DNA from 4 places in the Nocardiopsis sp. EMB25 genome. Region 1 is predicted to be linked to each of the others. Evidence: riboswitches for the same ligand, from Rfam matches in the RefSeq annotation. Region 1 holds a riboswitch; each other region holds the start of a gene.

Region 1 (4,410 bases):
GGGGCTCGCCGTCTCCGACGACCTGGAGCGGTGGACCGTTCGGCCTCCCCTGCTCGTTCCCGGCGACGTCGACGAACTGGAGTGCCCCGTACTCGAACGCGTGCCCGGAGGATGGCTGCTGCTCGGCTCCATCGGCCCCTCCCACCACATCGAGGCGTGGCGGGCCGACCGGTTGGACGGGACGTGGGAACGGCTCGGACCGCTCGCACCGCCCGGTCCCTACGCTCCCCGCCTCGTGAACGGCCCCGGGGGCGAGCGGCTCCTGCTGCACACCGTCCAGCGCAGGACCGGACTGGACGACGGGGGCGCGCCCTGCCGGGGCATGCTCGCCCAACCCAAGGTTCTGGAGACCGCCCCGGACGGCCGTCTCCGGCTCGGCTGGTGGCGGGGCGTCGAACCCCACCTGCGGTCCGTGCCCGACCCCGGCGCCCCGGTGTGGAACGCGGTCGTGGACGTCACCGTCGACGGCGGGCCGGCCAGGGTCGTGCTCCGGGGCGAGGAGTCGGGGTTCACCGTGGACGTGGCACCGGACGGACTGCGGGTGCGATGCGGAGCGGGCGCCCCCGTCCAGGAGACCCGGCTGGAACGACCCGTCGGACACCTGCGCGCCCTGCTGTTCGGCGAGTACCTGGAACTGTACGCCGACGGCGTCTTCGTCGCCTGTGCCGTCTCCTACGGGCGCGCGCCGGGCCGCTGCCGGGCCCGTACCGCCGACGACCGCCCCCTCCCCCTGGACGTGCGGCGCGTGGAGGACCCCTACGCGGACCGCGACGACGTGTCGGTCGCCCTGCGCGCGGCCGAGTCCGCGGAGGACCCGCGGCGACGACCGCCGGGGGCAGAATAGGCTGCCTGGTGCCGGCACGGGCCGGGCGGTACGGATCAGGGGGAAGAGCCGTGGGAGCGAGTCTTTCGGATGTGGCGAACCGGGCCGGGGTCTCCACCGCGACGGTGTCGCGCGCTCTCCGCGGCCTGCCCAGCGTGGCGGAGCACACGCGCCTGCGCATCGTGCGCATCGCGCGCGAACTGGACTACACCATCACTCCGAGCGCGTCCCGGCTGGCGAGCGGGCGCACGCAGACGATCGGTGTCGTGGCGCCCTACGTCAACCGGTGGTTCTTCGGGCAGGTGGTCTTCGGCATCGAGGAGGTCCTCCGCGCGAGGGGCTTCGACCTGCTGCTGTACAACCTCCCCGACGCGGCCAGCCGCGACCGCTTCTTCGACGCGATACCGCTGCGGCGCCGGGTGGACGCGGTGGCCGTGCTGAGCATGCCGCTCTCGAGGGAGCAGTCGGCCGCACTGTCCGGGCTCGACGTGCCCCTGGGGTTGGTGGGCGCGGAGGCGGACGGCTTCGCGTGCGTGCGCATCGACGACGTGGCGGGAGCCACCAGTGCCATGCGCCATCTGATCATGCTGGGGCACCGCGACATCGCGCACATCAGCGGCGGGGGCCCGACGACGCACGACTTCACCACTCCGCGTGACCGAGCGCGCGCCTACCGCGACGTCCTGGGCGAGGCGGGTATCGCGTACCGGCCGGAGCTGGAGGCCGTCGGCGACTACACGGTGGCGGGCGGTGAACGCGCCATGAGCGCCCTTCTCAGCGGTGCCACACGTCCCACCGCCGTCTTCGCGCAGTCCGACGAGATGGCCTTCGGCGCGCTGCGAGCCATCCGCCGCAGTGGTCTGCGCGTCCCCGAGGACATCTCGGTGGTCGGCTTCGACAACCACGAACTCGCCGACGTCCTGGAGTTGACGACGGTCGAACAGCCCGTGACGGAGCAGGGGAACCTCATCGCCCGGATACTGCTCGACCTCCTGGAGTCCGGCGGAGAACCGCCGCCGACCATGATGCTGCCCACCCGTCTGGTGGTGCGCGGCAGCACCCGCCCCGTACAGCAGGGCCCCTGATCCCCGCGGCGGGCGCGGGCGACGTCCACCCCGGCGCGGAGCCGACCCGTCCGGGTGACGGGTCGGCTCCCCTGGGCCCCATCAGGGCGAAGGGCCCTGGGCCAGGTCCGGAGGTGACGAGATACCCTCGTCGGGCCAGTGAATCTCCACCTCGTGGGACAGGGAATCCGGTGAGAGTCCGGAACTGACGCGCAGCGGTGAGGGTGACGGTCGGGCACGTTCCGGGAAGACGTTTCCCGGGACAGCCACTGGAGCACCGCTCCGGGAAGGCGTTCCGCACCGGTCGACCCCGAGTCCGAAGACCTGCTGGCACTGGCGGTGAAGGGCCGCCAGGTCATCCGCGGACCCCGCGTATGGGTCCCTGACCCGAAGGACACACGCATCCCCGATGGACTCCCCGTCCCCCTCCCTCCGTACCCGGCGCGACCGCTGCCCCGGTGCGCTGCGCCCCTGGCCCGCCGACGACGGGCTGCTTGTTCGCCTCCGGCTCGTCGGCGGCCGGTTCCCCGCCCGCTCGCTGCTCGCCTTGGCCGCCGTGGCCGCCGAGTACGGTGACGGCCGGATCCACGTCACCGGCCGGGCCAACGTACAGCTGCGCGCCCTGCCCGGGCATGACGGAGAGCTGGCCCCCGAGGTGCTCCGGGCCCTGGAGGGGACCGGCCTGCTGCCCTCGCGCACCCATGAGCTGGTCCGCAACATCATGGTCTCCCCGCGCACGGCCCCCTCGGGGGCGTGGGAGGATGGGCGGACCGCGCCGAAGGCGTCCGTCGAGGGTGGAAGCTCCGCACCGTGCGAAGCGCCCCCAAAGCGATGGCGGGCGACGGGCGGGCGGGCCGACCTGCGCCCCCTCGCCGCCGCGTTGGACGGGCTGCTGTGCGCCGACCCGCGCCGCGCCGACCTTCCCGGGCGCTTCCTGTTCGTCCTGGACGACGGCCGCGGCGACCTGCTGGAGCGCTCCTGCGACCTGGGGCTGGTCGCCCTCGACGGGCACACCGCGCAACTGAGGGTCGGCGAGGGCTGGGGCCCGCTGACGCCGCTCGACGAGGCCGCCGCCGCACTCGTCCGGCTGGCCGACGCCTTCCTCGCGCGGCGCGGCGACGGACCCACCGCGGCCTGGCACGTCGCCGAACTCCCCTCCCCGCTGACCGAACCGGTACCACCGGACCCGCGACTGCCGGCCCCCGCACCGCCGCTGCCGTACGGCCCGCTGCCCGGGGGCGGACGGCACGCCCCCGTGACGGAGGAGGGTCTGGACCGCTCCGCGGCCGAGGCGCTCGCCGCCGAGGCACACGCCGCGGGATCCGACGAGCTCGTCGTCACGCCGTGGCGCGGCGTCATCGTCCCGGGAGGCGAACAGTGACCGCACCGAGCAGACCGAACCGACACTACGAGTACATCGACGACGGACCGGCGATCTACGCCGACTCCTTCGCCATCATCCGGCGTGAGTCGCGGCTCGACCACCTGCCCGCCAACGCCGAACGGCTCGCCGTGCGGATGATCCACGGCACCGGACAGGTCGACCTCGCCGACGACCTGGTGGTCCACCCCGACCTGGTCCCGGCGGCGCGCTGCGCCCTCCGGTCCGGCGCCCCGATCCTGTGCGACGCGACCATGGTGGCCACCGGCGTGACCGCGAGCCGCCTGCCGAGCGACAACGAGGTGCTCTGCCTCCTCGGCGACGAGCGGGTCCCCTCCCTCGCCCGGGAGTGGGGCACCACCCGGACCGCGGCGGCGGTGTCGCTGTGGGAGCCGCTGCTCGACGGCGCCGTGGTCGCCGTCGGCAACGCGCCCACCGCCCTGTTCCACCTGCTGGAGATGCTGGCCGACGGCGCCCCGCGCCCGGCCGCGATCGTCGGCTGCCCCGTCGGCTTCGTCGGCGCGGCCGAGTCCAAGCAGGCGCTGACCGAGTTCGCGGGCCGACACGGCCTCGACATCCCCTACGTGACCGCCCGCGGCCGCCGCGGGGGTTCCGCGATGACCTCGTCGGCCCTCAACGCACTCGCCAAGGAGGAGGAGTGACCGGTCGTTTCCACGGCGTCGGCGTCGGCCCCGGTGATCCCGAGCTGATCACCCTCAAGGCGGCCAGGCTCATCACCGGAGCCGACGTGGTCGCCTACCACGCCGGGGTCGGCAAGGAGTCCAACGCCCGCCGCATCGCCCGGGACCTGATCCCGGACACGGCGATCGAGGAGCAGCTCACCTACCCGGTGACCACCGGCGCGACCGACCATCCGGGCGGTTACGCGGGGGCTCTGGCCGACTTCTACGAGGCCTCCGCCGCACGGTTGGCCGCCCATCTGGACGCGGGCCGCGACGTCGTCCTGCTGTCGGAGGGCGACCCGCTGTTCTACGGGTCGTTCATGTACATGCACGACCGGCTGTCGGAACGGTACGAGACCGAGGTCGTGCCCGGGGTCCCGGCGTTCGCCGCCGCCGCGTCGGCCCCGCTGGCCCGGCAGACCGACGTGCTCACCGTCCTGCCGGGCACCCTGCCCGAAC
Region 2 (4,410 bases), 750 kb from region 1:
CTGCGGGAAGGACCCGATCGTGGTCGTGGTCAGCGGCGTGTCCGTGGGGACGCCCCGGTCCTGCGGACGCTCGGAGGCCTCCGGGCCGAGCGCGTCGAGGCGGGCGCGCACCCGGGCGTCGGTGAAGGCCGGGTCGGCGCCGTTCGCCCCCTCGGCCGCGTACTCGGCCTCGGTCCCCTCGGACAGGACACGGCCCAGCAGCGCGACCTCCTCGGCCTTCTGCTTGGCGAAGGCCAGGGCCGCGCGCAGCTCGGGGTCGAGGGAGGTCTCGGCGTCCAGGTCGATCGGCACGTGCAGCAGCGAGCAGGAGGTGCTCACCGTCAGCTCGTCGGTGAGGGCGAGCAGGGTACCGAGCGTGGCCACGGCGGAGGGGATGTCGGTCCGCCACACGTTGCGGCCCTCGACGACACCGGCGACCAGGCGTGTTGAGCCCAGGCCGGAGACCTTCACCAGGTCGTCGATGCCTTCGGCGTCGGTCACCAGGTCCAGGCCGACCGCCTCGACCGGGGAGTCCTTGAGCACGCGCAGCGCGGCGGCGCCGATGGACCCGAAGTAGGTCGAGACCAGCAGGGAGGGACGATCGGTGAGACCGCCCAGACGCTGGTAGACGCGCTCCAGGTGGTCGACGGCGGCGCGGCCCTCGTCGGTGGCCAGGATCGGCTCGTCCAGCTGCACCTCGGTGGCCCCGGCCGCCCTGAGGTCGGCCAGGAGGCGACCATAGGCGTCCAGGAGCTGGTCGAGCAGCTCGATCGGCGCCCACCCCTCGGGGGCGTCGTCGGCGGCCTTGGCCAGCAGGAGGAAGGTCAGCGGGCCGACCAGGACCGGGCGGGTGTGGTGGCCCGCCGCCGCGGCCTCACGGAACTCGGCGACCGGCTTGTCACCGACGAGGCGGGGACGGGTGCTCGGGGAGAGCTCGGGGACGAGGTAGTGGTAGTTGGTGTCGAACCACTTGGTCATCTCCAGCGGCGGCGCCCCCTGTTCGCCCCGGGCCAGAGCGAAGTAGCGGCGCAGCTCCTCGTCGCGGTCCTCCGCGGTGGACGGGGAGGCGAACCGGGAGGGCACCAGGTCGAAGAGGACCGCCGTGTCGAGCACGTGGTCGTAGTAGGAGAACGTGTTGGACGGCAGGTCGTCGACGCCCGCCTCGCGCAGCTGGACGTAGACGCCCTCGCGCAGGTCGGCGGCGACGGCGTCCAGTTCCCGGGCGCTCGTGCGGCCCTTCCAGTAGGACTCGCTGGCGCGCTTGAGTTCGCGGCGCGGGCCGATCCTCGGGTAACCGTGCACGGTGGAGCGCACGGCCGCCTTCGCGGCCGGTGACGTGGTCATGAAGCTTCTCTCCCTCGTCGAAAGCCAGGTTCCGGCCACGAGGGCATGAGGAGGGTAGGCCACGCGAGGTACGCGCCGCGGGCGCGTACCCGTCCGTCACCGCCCTCGGCCCTCCCTCGGGGCACGGGACCACCGGCGACACGGGTGCGCCGCCGGGTGGAGGCAGGTCTTCGGACTCGTGGGCACCGTCGGTGCGCGCACCGACGACCTACTGGCCGCCGCTTCCCAGATTCCGACCAAAACGACCGGATTACCAGTGCTTTTGGCGACTGTCGTTCCCACATACCGCTGCGGGGCAGTCCCGGATTCCCACCGGGTTCCCTCTCGCGACGCGAACCACACCCCGAACCGGTCAAACCCGGCCTGGAAGTGGAGCGCGTACCTTCCACGCCTGCAAGTATAGGGAGGCCCCCTCACGCCCCCGCCCCCGGCGTGGAAACCCCATTCCCGCGCGCCACCCCCATCGCGAACCCCAGCCACGTGGCGCGCGTCACACCTGACATAAAGCGTTACGTGGGACGGCCCTCCCCCGCCGCCCCGCGAACGTTCGTCTGACGATGAACGTGGAGAACCCCTGGTGAACAAACAGAGCCCACGGACCATGGCGACCCGACGCCCCCTCGTCACGGTCGTGGTTGCGATGGCGGTGCTGGCGGGGCTGGTGTTGCTCGTCACCCAATCCGGAGTACTTCCCGGCCCCGACCCCGCGGAGAACACCGCGCACGGGTCGGGGGAAGAGAGCCCCCTGCCTCCCGCCACGGGAGAACCCGACCGGCTGACGGTGGTCGACCCCTCCGACGTGGTCGACGTGGCCGAGGAGACGCTGTCCTACGACGGCGGCGTCTCCGCGGACGTGACCTATCCCTCCCTTCCCGACGCCGAACCGCTGACCGACTTCCTCGCCCGCACCCTCGACGCCGACGTGGCCGCCTTCGAGGCGGCCAACCCCGGCGCGGCGGACTACACCGCCGAGTGGGGTCTGACCGCCGCCAACGACGACCTGGTCGGCGTGCGCATGACCAGTACCGAGACCGATTCCGAGGGTTCTCGTGAGTGCCACAGCACGTACTGGTACGAGGCCGACACCGGCCTGGCCCACGGCTCCAACGAACTGATCGCGGGCCAGGACGAACTGGATCAGCTCAACGCGCTGGTCCGGGAACAGAGCCCGGACGCGGTCGACGGTCCGGCCGTCCTTCCCGTCGCCGCGCTCTACGACTCGGTCGGTTTCAACCCCGACGGCGACCTGGTCGTGGAGTTCGACACCGGGCAGATCGCCCCCGTCGGCGAGGGCCCCGTGCACGTGGTCGTCGACCGGGATGAGGCCGAGCCGCTCCTGTCGGACCTGGGCGTGCGCGCCCGTGACGCCGCGACCGTGGGTGTGGAGGACTTCTCCCTGTCGGGCCCGCCCGAAGCGGACAAGGACGGGACCACCGAGGAGCGCCCGGGCCTGATCTCCCCCGTCGACGACGCGGTGGACTGCTCCGACCCCGAGACCCGGTGCGTAGCCCTGACCTACGACGACGGGCCCGGCGGACGCACCCCTGAGCTGCTGGACACCCTCGCCGAGTACGACGCCCGCGCCACCTTCTTCGTGACCGGGGTCCCGGTCCTGGAGCACCCCCGCACGGTGCGGCGCGCCTACGCGGAGGGCCACGAGATCGCCAACCACACCCTGAGCCACCCGGACCTGTCCGCGATGGGGCAGGGCGCGGCCCGGGCCGAACTGGAGACCGTCCAGGCCCAGGTGTACCGCGAGACCGGCTACACCATGGACCTGATGCGCCCGCCCTACGGCGCCACCGACGACGGCGTCGCCTCCGTGACCGAGGACATGGGGCTCGCCCAGATCCTGTGGAGCGTGGACACCAACGACTGGAAGGACCGGAACGCCTCGGTCGTCTCCGGCCGCGCGCTGGGCGGCGCGTCGGACGGCGCGATCATCCTCATGCACGACATCCACGGCACCACCATCGACGCCTCCCACGAGATCATCCGCGAACTCGACGCCCGGGGCTACACGATGGTGACCGTCTCCCAGCTGCTCGGGACCACGACCCCGGGAGCGGCCTACCACGACGGCCAGCCCGAGGAGGACGCCGAGGACGGGTCCGAGGGCCAGGAGACCGGCGGTGACGAGGAGGAGGACGGGCCGGCCGAGGACTGACACGCCCGCCGACGGACGCGCCAGGGGGGTGACCACATGTGGCCATCGCCCCGGGCGCGTGGTCCAGGTCACCTATCTTGCTCCCGTCAGCCGCCAACCGTCCGGCAGGGGTGAGGAAGTCCGGTGGAGCCGTCGATCCGAGCGCGTCAGCAGCAGAGCAGCCACCCTCCGGACAGCGGACGCGGAGGCCTCCGGCGGTCCGGCGCCGCGGCCGTGGCACTGGCGCTGACCGCCACCGCCTGTGGAACGGCCACCGGTGACGCGGAGTCCGCCGACCGGATCACCGTGGTGCTGGACGAGCCGGAGGGGGCCGTCACCGAGTGGACCGGCGGCTCCGCCGACTACGACGGCCACCCCCACATCCCCCAGGGCCTGGACGTCACCGTCGCCTACCCGGAGTTCGAGGGCGCCCCGGAGTTCGCCGACGGGCTCGCCGAACTCGTGGACCGGGAGGTGCTCGACTTCCGGGGGGCCAGCCGGGACCCGGTGTCCCTGACCCTCGGCTGGGAGGTCACCGCCGCCGGTGACGGCGTGCTGGGGGTGCGCCTGATCCGCACCGAGGAGGACCTGCACGGACTGCGGCAGGGGTACGAGACGTACTGGTACGACGCCGGGACCGGACTGACCCACTACTCCTCGGAGCTGATCGCCGGGCAGGAGGAGCTCACGGAGTTGAACGAGATCGTCCGCGCGGACCTGGCCGGCCGCCCCGACGTCGACACCGGGAGCCTCTTCCCGATCCGGGCCAGCTACGACTCCCTCGGCTTCAACACCGACGGAGACCTGGTCGTGGAGTTCGACGACGGGCACCTCTCCCCGGTACGCGAAGGCCATCCGCCGGACTCCTCCCCCGGCCGCGTCGCCTCGGTGGTCGACTCCGCCGAGGCGGAGCCGCTCCTGTCCGACCTGGGCGAGCGCGC
Region 3 (4,410 bases), 4.3 Mb from region 1:
GCTCGCGTAGTCGGCCGCGTCCAGCCGGTGGGGGCCGGTCACCTCCCATGCGCGCCGATCCTCGCTCTTGGCGGTGAAGAGCCCCTTGCGCGTACCGATGACCAGGAGATACGTCATAACCAACTCCAGGGTGTGATGCAGGTCTCCCACTGTGGCACAGGGGGCCGTCATTCTGGGGGAGGTCGCGTGAACTGTGCGGTGCGCCTATAGTTAGGAAACTTAACTATTTTGTTGGGTGGAGAATTTTGGTCGGCTGACAAAATGGTCGGCCCATCGGTGGCATAACCTGCGTGAGTGGGGAACCACATTCCACGTCGGCTCCGGCCGGTCTCCGGAAGGCGGTTGTCACCCGGCGTCGGTTCTGCAATAAAATTCCGGGCCAACCGGAACATGTGCGTAGGGTCCCCGGCTGAGCCCGACGCCCGTGTCCGCAACCAGATCGGCCAAACGACTTCCCGCTACCCAGGTGCTCACGGAGCGTTTTGGGACCAGAGTACTTATGGTCTCGAGTCTCACGGAGAACCGGGTTCCCACTCGATAGGGTTGCCTCATGCACCACCCCCCGGACACGCTCCACGCCCGTAAACGGCGTAAGGCCCGCGCGTTGATCGTGTCGGCCGCCTTCCAGCTCTTCGACGAGCACGGATTCGACAACGTCACCGTCGCGGCGATCGCCGAACGCGCCGAGGTGGGGCGTACCACCTTCTTCCGGTACTTCGGGGACAAGCAGCAGGTGCTGTTCGCGGACGACGCGGATGAGATCGAGCGCGTGTGTGCCCACGTGCGCGAGAAGGCGTCCGCCTCGGTGGGGGACGACCTCGGTGCCGCGGTCGGACTCCTCCGCGAGGCGGGCGTCCGTCCGCACACCTCCCTGTCGCCCGATCACGCGGCGGTGCTGATGCGGCTGCTGCGTGAGAGCGACGACCTCAAGTCCCGCCACCTCCTGGTGCAGCAGTGCCGGGCCGACAAACTGGCGAACGCGCTCATGGAGGTCGGTGCGACGGAGGCCGTGGCCGTCCTGGCCGCTCACGTCGCCATGGCCTGCGAGCTCACCGCGATGCGCCTGGCGGAGGGGCCGGAGGCCGTTCCCGCCCATCTGGACGAGGCCCACGAGCTCCTCGCGGGGCTGGACCGGTAGCGCCCCCGGTCAGGCGCGCCGACGCGCGTCCGTCCGTCTCCCCGTCCCGGGCCGCCGACTCCGGTTCCACCCAGAACACCCCCTCGACCCGTGTGGCCCGGGTCACACTCCCTGGGCCCTGGATTTACTTGGACGTCCAACTATATGGTGGGCGTCACAGAGCCGCGGTGCAGGGAAGCCGGTGGGAATCCGGCACGGTCCCGCCACTGTGTCCGGGAAGCGCTCGCCCAGACGATGCCACTGGCGTCAGCCGGGAAGGCGGGGAGAGCGCGCTGATCCGGGAGTCAGGATACCGGCCGCGGCTGTCGACAACCGTGTGATCCACGAGGATGGAGCGAGCACGCATGGCACCGGTACGCGCCCACGCGACCCGGCCCGGGCACGGAACGCCGCCCGGGCACGCGATCGGGCACGACCGCTGAACCCGGCGACCCGACACCACGGGCCGCCCGGCCGGCCGCGCACCATCGCGGCCCCGTTCCCCCATGCCCCCGTGCCCCGCTCCGCCTCCAGACGAGAGCTGGTGCGCCATGGTCAGTGAGACCCACGAACCCAACGAGCCCCGCGAACTCACGCACTTCGTGCATGGAAAGCACGTCCCCGGGCGGTCGGGCGCCTTCGGCGACGTCCACGACCCCAACAACGGCACCGTGCAGGCCCGCGTCCCCCTCGCCGACCGGGCCGAGACCGAGGCCGTCATCGCCGACGCCGAGGCCGCCCAGGCCGAGTGGGCCGCCTGGAACCCCCAGCGCCGCGCCCGCGTCCTCCTCCGCTTCCTCCAACTCGTCGACGACGAGCGCGACACCCTCGCCCGCCTCCTGTCCGCCGAACACGGCAAGACCGTCCCCGACGCGCACGGCGACATCCAGCGCGGCCTGGAGGTGGTCGAGTTCGCCGCCGGGATCCCGCACCTGCTCAAGGGCGAGTTCACCGACAACGCCGGGACCGGGATCGACGTCCACTCCCTCCGCCAGCCACTGGGCGTCGTCGCGGGCATCACCCCGTTCAACTTCCCCGCGATGATCCCGCTCTGGAAGGCCGCCCCCTCCCTCGCCTGCGGCAACGCGTTCATCCTCAAGCCCTCCGAGCGCGACCCCTCCGTCCCGCTCCGCCTCGCCGAGCTCTTCCTCGAGGCGGGGCTGCCCCCGGGCGTGCTCAACGTCGTCAACGGCGGCAAGGAGACCGTCGACACCCTGCTCACCGACCCCCGCGTGGCCGCCGTCGGGTTCGTCGGCTCCACCCCCATCGCCGAGTACGTCTACACGACCGCGACCGCGCACGGTAAGCGGGCCCAGTGCTTCGGCGGGGCCAAGAACCACATGATCGTCATGCCCGACGCCGACCTCGACCAGGCCGTGGACGCCCTGCTCGGCGCCGGTTACGGGTCCGCGGGCGAACGCTGCATGGCCGTGTCCGTGGCCGTCCCGGTCGGGCGGGAGACCGCCGACGCCCTGGTCGCCCGCCTCACCGAGCGCATCGGCGCCCTCCGCGTCGGGCCCTCCCACGACCCCGACGCCGACTTCGGCCCGCTCGTCACGCGCGAGGCCCTGGAGCGGGTCGAGCGCTACGTGGACCTGGGCGTCGAGGAGGGCGCGGAACTGGTCATGGACGGGCGCGGGCACACCGTCCCCGGATACGAGGACGGGTTCTTCACCGGCCCCAGCCTCTTCGACCGGGTCACCACCGACATGCGGATCTACCGCGAGGAGATCTTCGGCCCCGTGCTCTCCGTCGTGCGCGCGGACACCTACGAGGAGGCCCTCCGCCTGCCCAGCGAGCACGAGTACGGCAACGGCGTCGCGATCTTCACCCGCGACGGCGACACCGCCCGCGACTTCTCCCAGCGCGTCAACACCGGCATGGTCGGCGTCAACGTGCCGATCCCGGTCCCCGTCGCCTACCACACCTTCGGCGGCTGGAAGCGGTCCGGGTTCGGCGACCTCAACCAGCACGGCCCCGACTCGATCCGGTTCCACACGCGCACCAAGACCGTCACCTCCCGGTGGCCGTCCGGGGCCAAGGAGGGCGCCAGCTTCACGATCCCGGTCATGCGCTAGGCGGCCCCCGTTGAACACACTCACCGAGGACCAGCTCATCCTGGCCGAGACCGCCCGCGACTTCGCCCGCGAGCACCTCGCGCCGCACGCCGTCGAGTGGGACCAGGCCAAGCACTTCCCCGTGGACGTGCTCCGCAAGGCCGCCGAACTCGGACTGGGCGGCGTGTACGTCGGCGAGGGGTCCGGGGGCTCCGGCCTGACCCGCCTCGACGGCGCCATCGTCTTCGAGGCCCTGGCCACCGGCTGCCCGTCCATCGCCGGGTACCTGTCCATCCACAACATGGTCGCCTGGATGGTCGACCGCTACGGCTCCGACGAACAGCGGGCCCGCTGGCTGCCCGACCTCTGCTCCGCCCAGACCCTGGGCAGCTACTGCCTCACCGAACCCGGCGCGGGCTCCGACGCCGCCGCGCTCGGCACGCGCGCCGAGCGCGACGGCGACCACTACGTCATCACCGGCACCAAGCAGTTCATCTCCGGCGCGGGCGCGTCTGAGGTGTACCTGGTCATGGCCCGGACCGGGGACACCGGATCCTCCGGCGTGTCCGCGTTCGTCGTCCACCGCGACGACCCGGGGCTGTCCTTCGGCGCCAACGAGACCAAGATGGGCTGGAACGCCCAACCCACGCGCCAGGTGATCCTGGACGCCGTCCGGGTCCCGGCCGACCGCCGTCTGGGGGAGGAGGGCGACGGCTTCCGGATCGCGATGCACGGCCTCAACGGCGGCCGGCTCGGGATCGCCGCCTGCTCGCTCGGCGGGGGCCGTGCCGCCCTGGAGGCCAGTACCGCCTACCTGGGCGACCGGGAGGCGTTCGGATCACCGCTGATCAACGCCCAGGCGCTGCGGTTCCGGCTCGCCGGGATGGCCACGGAGCTGGAGGCCGCACGGTCCCTGCTGTGGCGGGCCGCCGCGGCTCTGGACGCGGGCGACCCCGAGGCGCAGCAGCTGTGCGCCATGGCCAAGCGGTTCGCCACCGAAGCCGGGTACACCGTCGCCGACGAGGCCCTCCAACTGCACGGGGGGTACGGGTACCTCACCGAGTACGGGATTGAGAAGATCGTCCGCGACCTGCGGGTGCACCGAATCCTGGAAGGAACCAACGAGATCATGAGCCTGATCATCGCTCGCGGACTCACCGGGGCCGCCTGATGTCCGAGACACCCGGAGCCGCCACCACGTCCACCGGAGCCGCCCTGCCCACCCCGCCCGACGCC
Region 4 (4,410 bases), 3.9 Mb from region 1:
ACGCTCGATCTCCCCGAGACCGCTGGTCGCGCTGGCACTGTTGTCGGCTGCTGTGGTCATGCTGCGGTCGCTTTCCGTGTCTCCGGCCGGGCCGGACGTTGGTGTTGCGTGATGTCTGGGGCCGGGGCCCGAACCGGGGCCGCCCACGACGCGCGCGGACGGCCCCTCGGTTCGTGGCTCCCCGACGGGGTGGGGCCCGCTACTGGCAGGCCTCGCACTCGGGGTCCTCGATGGAGCAGGCCTGGCCGTCCACGATCTCGAACTCGTCCTCACCGGCGGCGGTGGGCGCGGGGCTCGGAGCGGGGCTCGGGCTCGGCGAGGGGGAGGGAGACGGGCTCGGCGCGGGGGCCGGGGCCGGGGTCGCGGACACGGCGTTGAGGCGCCCGTCCGTTCCCTTCAGCGTGCTCTTCTCCACGTGGGTGGCGCTCTGCGAACGCAGGTAGTACGTGGTCTTCAGACCCGAGCGCCACGCCCGACGGTACAGGGCGTCGAGCTTGCGACCGCTGGGAGCGGCCATGTACAGGTTCAGCGACTGAGCCTGGTCGATCCACTTCTGGCGGCGCGACCCGGCGTCGACCAGCCAGTTCGGGTCGACCTCGAAGGCCGTGGCGTACAGGGCCTTGAGGTCGGCGGGAACACGGTCGATGGCGCCCAGGCTGCCGTCGTGCATCTTCAGCTGCGAGACCATGTCGTCGTCCCACAGGCCGCGCTCCTTGAGGTCGCGGACCAGGTACGGGTTGACGACGGTGAAGTCGCCGGACATGTTCGACTTGACGAACAGGTTCCGGTAGACCGGCTCGATCGACTGGCCCACACCGGTGATGTTGGCGATGGTCGCGGTCGGGGCGATCGCCATCACGTTGGAGTTGCGCATCCCGGTGGCGCGCACCCGCTCACGCAGCGAGTCCCAGTCCAGGGTCTCGCCCCGGTCGACGTCCAGGTCACCGCCCCGCGCCTCGGCGAGCGCGCGCAGCGAGTCGATCGGCAGGACGCCCTTGCTCCACAGCGACCCGTCGAAGGTCTCGTAGGAACCGCGCTCGGCCGCGAGCTCCATGGACGCCTCGATGGCGTAGTAGCTGATCAGCTCCATGCTCTCGTCGGCGAAGTCGACGGCGCCCTCGGAGGCGAACGGGGTGCGCAGCTTGAACAGCGCGTCCTGGAAGCCCATGAGGCCCAGACCCACCGGACGGTGGCGCATGTTCGCGCGGCGCGCCTCGGGGATCGTGTAGAAGTTCACGTCGATGACGTTGTCGAGCATCCGCACGGCGGTGCGCACGGTGCGGCGCAGGCGCTCGGCGTCCAGGCCGTTGGGGCCGGTGTGCTGGGCCAGGTTGACCGAGCCCAGGTTGCAGACGGCGACCTCGTCGGCGCTGGTGTTCAGCGTGATCTCGGTGCACAGGTTGGACGAGTGCACGACACCCGAGTGCTGCTGCGGGGAGCGCAGGTTGCACGGGTCCTTGAACGTGATCCACGGGTGGCCGGTCTCGAACAGCATGGTGAGCATGCGGCGCCACAGGTCGACGGCCTGGACCTTCTTGAAGACCTTGATCCGCCCCGCCTCGGCCTCGGCCTCGTAGTGGGCGTATGCCTCGGCGAACTCGGTCCCGTACTTGTCGTGCAGGTCGGTGACCTCGTCCGGCGAGAACAGCGTCCAGGAGCCGCCCTCCTCCACACGCTTCATGAACAGGTCCGGAACCCAGTTCGCGGTGTTCATGTCGTGGGTGCGGCGACGCTCGTCACCGGTGTTCTTGCGGAGGTCGAGGAACTCCTCGATGTCGATGTGCCAGGTCTCCAGGTAGGCGCAGACCGCGCCCTTGCGCTTGCCGCCCTGGTTGACCGCGACGGCGGTGTCGTTGGCGATCTTCAGGAACGGGACGACGCCCTGGCTCTTGCCGTTGGTGCCGCGGATGTGCGAGCCGAGGCCGCGCACCGGCGTCCAGTCGTTGCCGAGGCCGCCCGAGTACTTGGACAGCATCGCGTTGTTGCTGATGCCGTGGAAGATCGAGTGGAGGTCGTCGCCGACGGTGGTGAGGAAGCAGGACGACAGCTGCGCGCGCACCGTCCCCGAGTTGAACAGGGTCGGCGTGGAGGCCATGAAGTCGAACGAGGACAGCAGCTCGTAGAACTCGATGGCGCGGGCGTCGCGGTCGTCCTCGTTCAGGGCCAGACCCATGGCGACGCGCATGAAGAACGCCTGCGGCAGCTCGTAGCGGACCTCGTCGCTGTGCAGGAAGTAGCGGTCGTAGAGGGTCTGGATGCCGAGGAAGGTGAAGTTCTCGTCCCGCTCGGGGCGCAGGGCGGCCCCCAGGCGCTCCAGGTCGAACGTGGCCAGGGCCGGGTCGAGCTGGCCGAGGTCGATGCCGCGGCCGACGTAGGCGGCCAGGTAGGCGGCGTAGCGGTCGGCCATCTCGGACTGGCTGGCGGCCTGCGGGGCGCCCGCGATGAAGGTGAGGGCCTCGCGGCGGAGCTTGTCCAGCAGCAGGCGGGCGGCCACGTAGGAGTAGTCGGGATCGACCTCCACGAAGCTGCGGGCTGCCATGACCAGGGCGAGCTCCACCTCGGCGTCCGAGATGCCGGGGTAGAACCCGCGGCGCGCCTCGGTGAGGACCTTGTCCGCCGAAACACCGGTGAGCCGCGCGCAGGCCTCGGTTACGACGTGCTCGATCCGGTCGACGGCGGCGGGGGGCGCGCCGTCGTGGGTCGGCTCGGGCCGAACGGATGCGGGCACGGCCTCGACGTCAAGGGTCATACAGCGGCTCCAACCTCGGTAGAAGAGTCCCGGCGGGGAGGGACACGAGAAACACGGCCACGGCACACCGGTGGTCCGACACGCTGAGTGCGCGTGGTCACGTGACCGGTGGGTCGCGGTGGCCCGCTCTCGAAGCCCCGTCGTCGGCGCACGGTCGGTGCGCGCTGGCGGCAGGTCCTCGGGCTCACGGGCGCCCTCCTGACCGTCGCTCCCCGGGGGTCACTCGGGGGAGTCTCGTGTGCGACGCAGATCGATCCCGCTCACCGCTGCGGGGCAGCCCCGGATTCACACCGGGTTCCCTCTTGCCTCACCCCTGGGGGGTGAACCACCAGCGGGAGAGATACTACATCTAGGGGATGGGGCGTTGGAACACCGCAAGATGATGGCGTGTCATCGATTTTCTGGCCGCGGCGACCATGGCTGAGGGCACGCCCGAGACGTGGTATGGGGCGCGTCGATCCATCTGCTTCGTGGGGGTTTCGCTCACCGATCCGGGGGTGTTCGCGACCGCGACCGGACACAGCCTAGGGGCCCGCGAGGGGTGTGACGCACCAGGCGCGTCAGAAAGCTCACGACCGCGTCGCGGGTCACGTCGGGGGCGCGCTCCGGACCCGGCCGACGACCGGCGCCCGGACCGGGCCCGCCGGGGGTCAGTCGCCGTCCAGCAGGCCGTCCAGGTCGTCCTCCCCCAGTCCCAGGTCGGTGCGGATGCGGAAGCGAATCCTCAGGAGCTCGTCCAGCAGGTCCCGCACGTACGGGGAGGCGGTGGCGTCCAGATGCGCGCGGATCCCGGCGGTCGCCCAGCGCTCAGCGCCCCCGAGGTCGTCGTGGGCGTAGAGCACCTCCGCGATGTGCACGTGGGTGGGCAGCCCCAGCAACGACTCGTTCTCCAGGCGTTTGAGCTGCGCATAGGCCCGGTCTGCCTCGTCCAGTTGCAGCAGGGCGCCCGCGCTCAGGGCACGCGCGTCGATCACCGTCGGGCCGCCGTCGTCGATCGCCCGTTGGTAGGCCGCGCACGCGTGCTCGTACTCCTGGGCGATCTCCCACTGCTCCCCCGCGCGGACGAACAGTTCGGCGCGGGTGATCTCGCTCCCGGCGTCCACACGGTTGGCCAGGTCCTGCAACTGGGCGGCGACGGGGCCGTGCTCACCCGACCGGACGGCGTGGAACTCCATACGGTCGAGATCTGCCGTCGTCACGTGGGTCAACCGCATCGCCCCCATCCCCTACTCGCACTCCCACGCGCCGATCAGGGCCTGGCGCGCTCCAGTGCCTGCCAGAACCCCTGGCGCAGTCCGTCCCGGACCTCGTCCCTCAACAGGTGGTCGATCGGCAGCGAAGAGCCCTGGAGCAGACGCGCCTCCAGGTCGGAGGGCATCCGGGGTCTCCGGGCGAGAACCGCCTCGACCCACAGGGCGGGCGCCTCGCGCGCGATCGACTCCGCGAAGTCGTTCCCTTCTTTGCGTGCGACATGCACCGCATCGTCAACGGTATGCGCGGCGGCGCGTGTCTGCTGGGGATATCCAGGACTGGAACCGGGTTCCTGGTGTCCCCGAGGATCGAAGCGTTCGTCGTGTTCGGGACCAGTACGTGGCGGACCCCCGTATCCGGGAGCCGCCCCGCCGCGGCGGGCGGCGTCAGTTTCCGTACTGGTCCCATAG

The links. A riboswitch is a leader RNA that binds a small molecule or an ion and turns the genes downstream of it on or off. The one in region 1 is predicted to bind cobalamin.
Region 2: linked by a shared signal. The riboswitch ahead of metE (5-methyltetrahydropteroyltriglutamate--homocysteine S-methyltransferase) and the one ahead of KIK06_RS06190 (nitrite reductase) in region 1 are both predicted to bind cobalamin.
Region 3: linked by a shared signal. The riboswitch ahead of KIK06_RS25450 (CoA-acylating methylmalonate-semialdehyde dehydrogenase) and the one ahead of KIK06_RS06190 (nitrite reductase) in region 1 are both predicted to bind cobalamin.
Region 4: linked by a shared signal. The riboswitch ahead of KIK06_RS23730 (ribonucleoside-diphosphate reductase subunit alpha) and the one ahead of KIK06_RS06190 (nitrite reductase) in region 1 are both predicted to bind cobalamin.

The regions. Positions count from the first base shown of each region.
Region 1 covers NZ_JAMTDN010000001.1:1,422,931-1,427,340, reverse strand. Annotated here, with positions in the region: gene KIK06_RS06200 (hypothetical protein) at 1-844, shown strand, start outside; gene KIK06_RS06195 (LacI family DNA-binding transcriptional regulator) at 895-1,908, shown strand; cobalamin riboswitch at 2,028-2,233, shown strand; gene KIK06_RS06190 (nitrite reductase) at 2,297-3,268, shown strand; gene KIK06_RS06185 (precorrin-8X methylmutase) at 3,265-3,930, shown strand; gene KIK06_RS06180 (precorrin-2 C(20)-methyltransferase) at 3,927-4,410, shown strand, end outside.
Region 2 covers NZ_JAMTDN010000001.1:677,817-682,226, reverse strand. Annotated here, with positions in the region: gene metE (5-methyltetrahydropteroyltriglutamate--homocysteine S-methyltransferase) at 1-1,323, opposite strand, end outside; cobalamin riboswitch at 1,468-1,679, opposite strand; gene KIK06_RS02820 (polysaccharide deacetylase family protein) at 1,925-3,490, shown strand; gene KIK06_RS02815 (polysaccharide deacetylase family protein) at 3,614-4,410, shown strand, end outside.
Region 3 covers NZ_JAMTDN010000001.1:5,713,810-5,718,219, forward strand. Annotated here, with positions in the region: gene KIK06_RS25440 (WD40/YVTN/BNR-like repeat-containing protein) at 1-117, opposite strand, end outside; gene KIK06_RS25445 (TetR/AcrR family transcriptional regulator) at 551-1,138, shown strand; cobalamin riboswitch at 1,267-1,453, shown strand; gene KIK06_RS25450 (CoA-acylating methylmalonate-semialdehyde dehydrogenase) at 1,669-3,195, shown strand; gene KIK06_RS25455 (acyl-CoA dehydrogenase family protein) at 3,206-4,345, shown strand; gene KIK06_RS25460 (enoyl-CoA hydratase/isomerase family protein) at 4,345-4,410, shown strand, end outside.
Region 4 covers NZ_JAMTDN010000001.1:5,353,295-5,357,704, reverse strand. Annotated here, with positions in the region: gene KIK06_RS23735 (ribonucleotide-diphosphate reductase subunit beta) at 1-60, opposite strand, end outside; gene KIK06_RS23730 (ribonucleoside-diphosphate reductase subunit alpha) at 200-2,749, opposite strand; cobalamin riboswitch at 2,902-3,094, opposite strand; gene KIK06_RS23725 (hypothetical protein) at 3,400-3,972, opposite strand; gene KIK06_RS23720 (NYN domain-containing protein) at 3,999-4,410, opposite strand, start outside.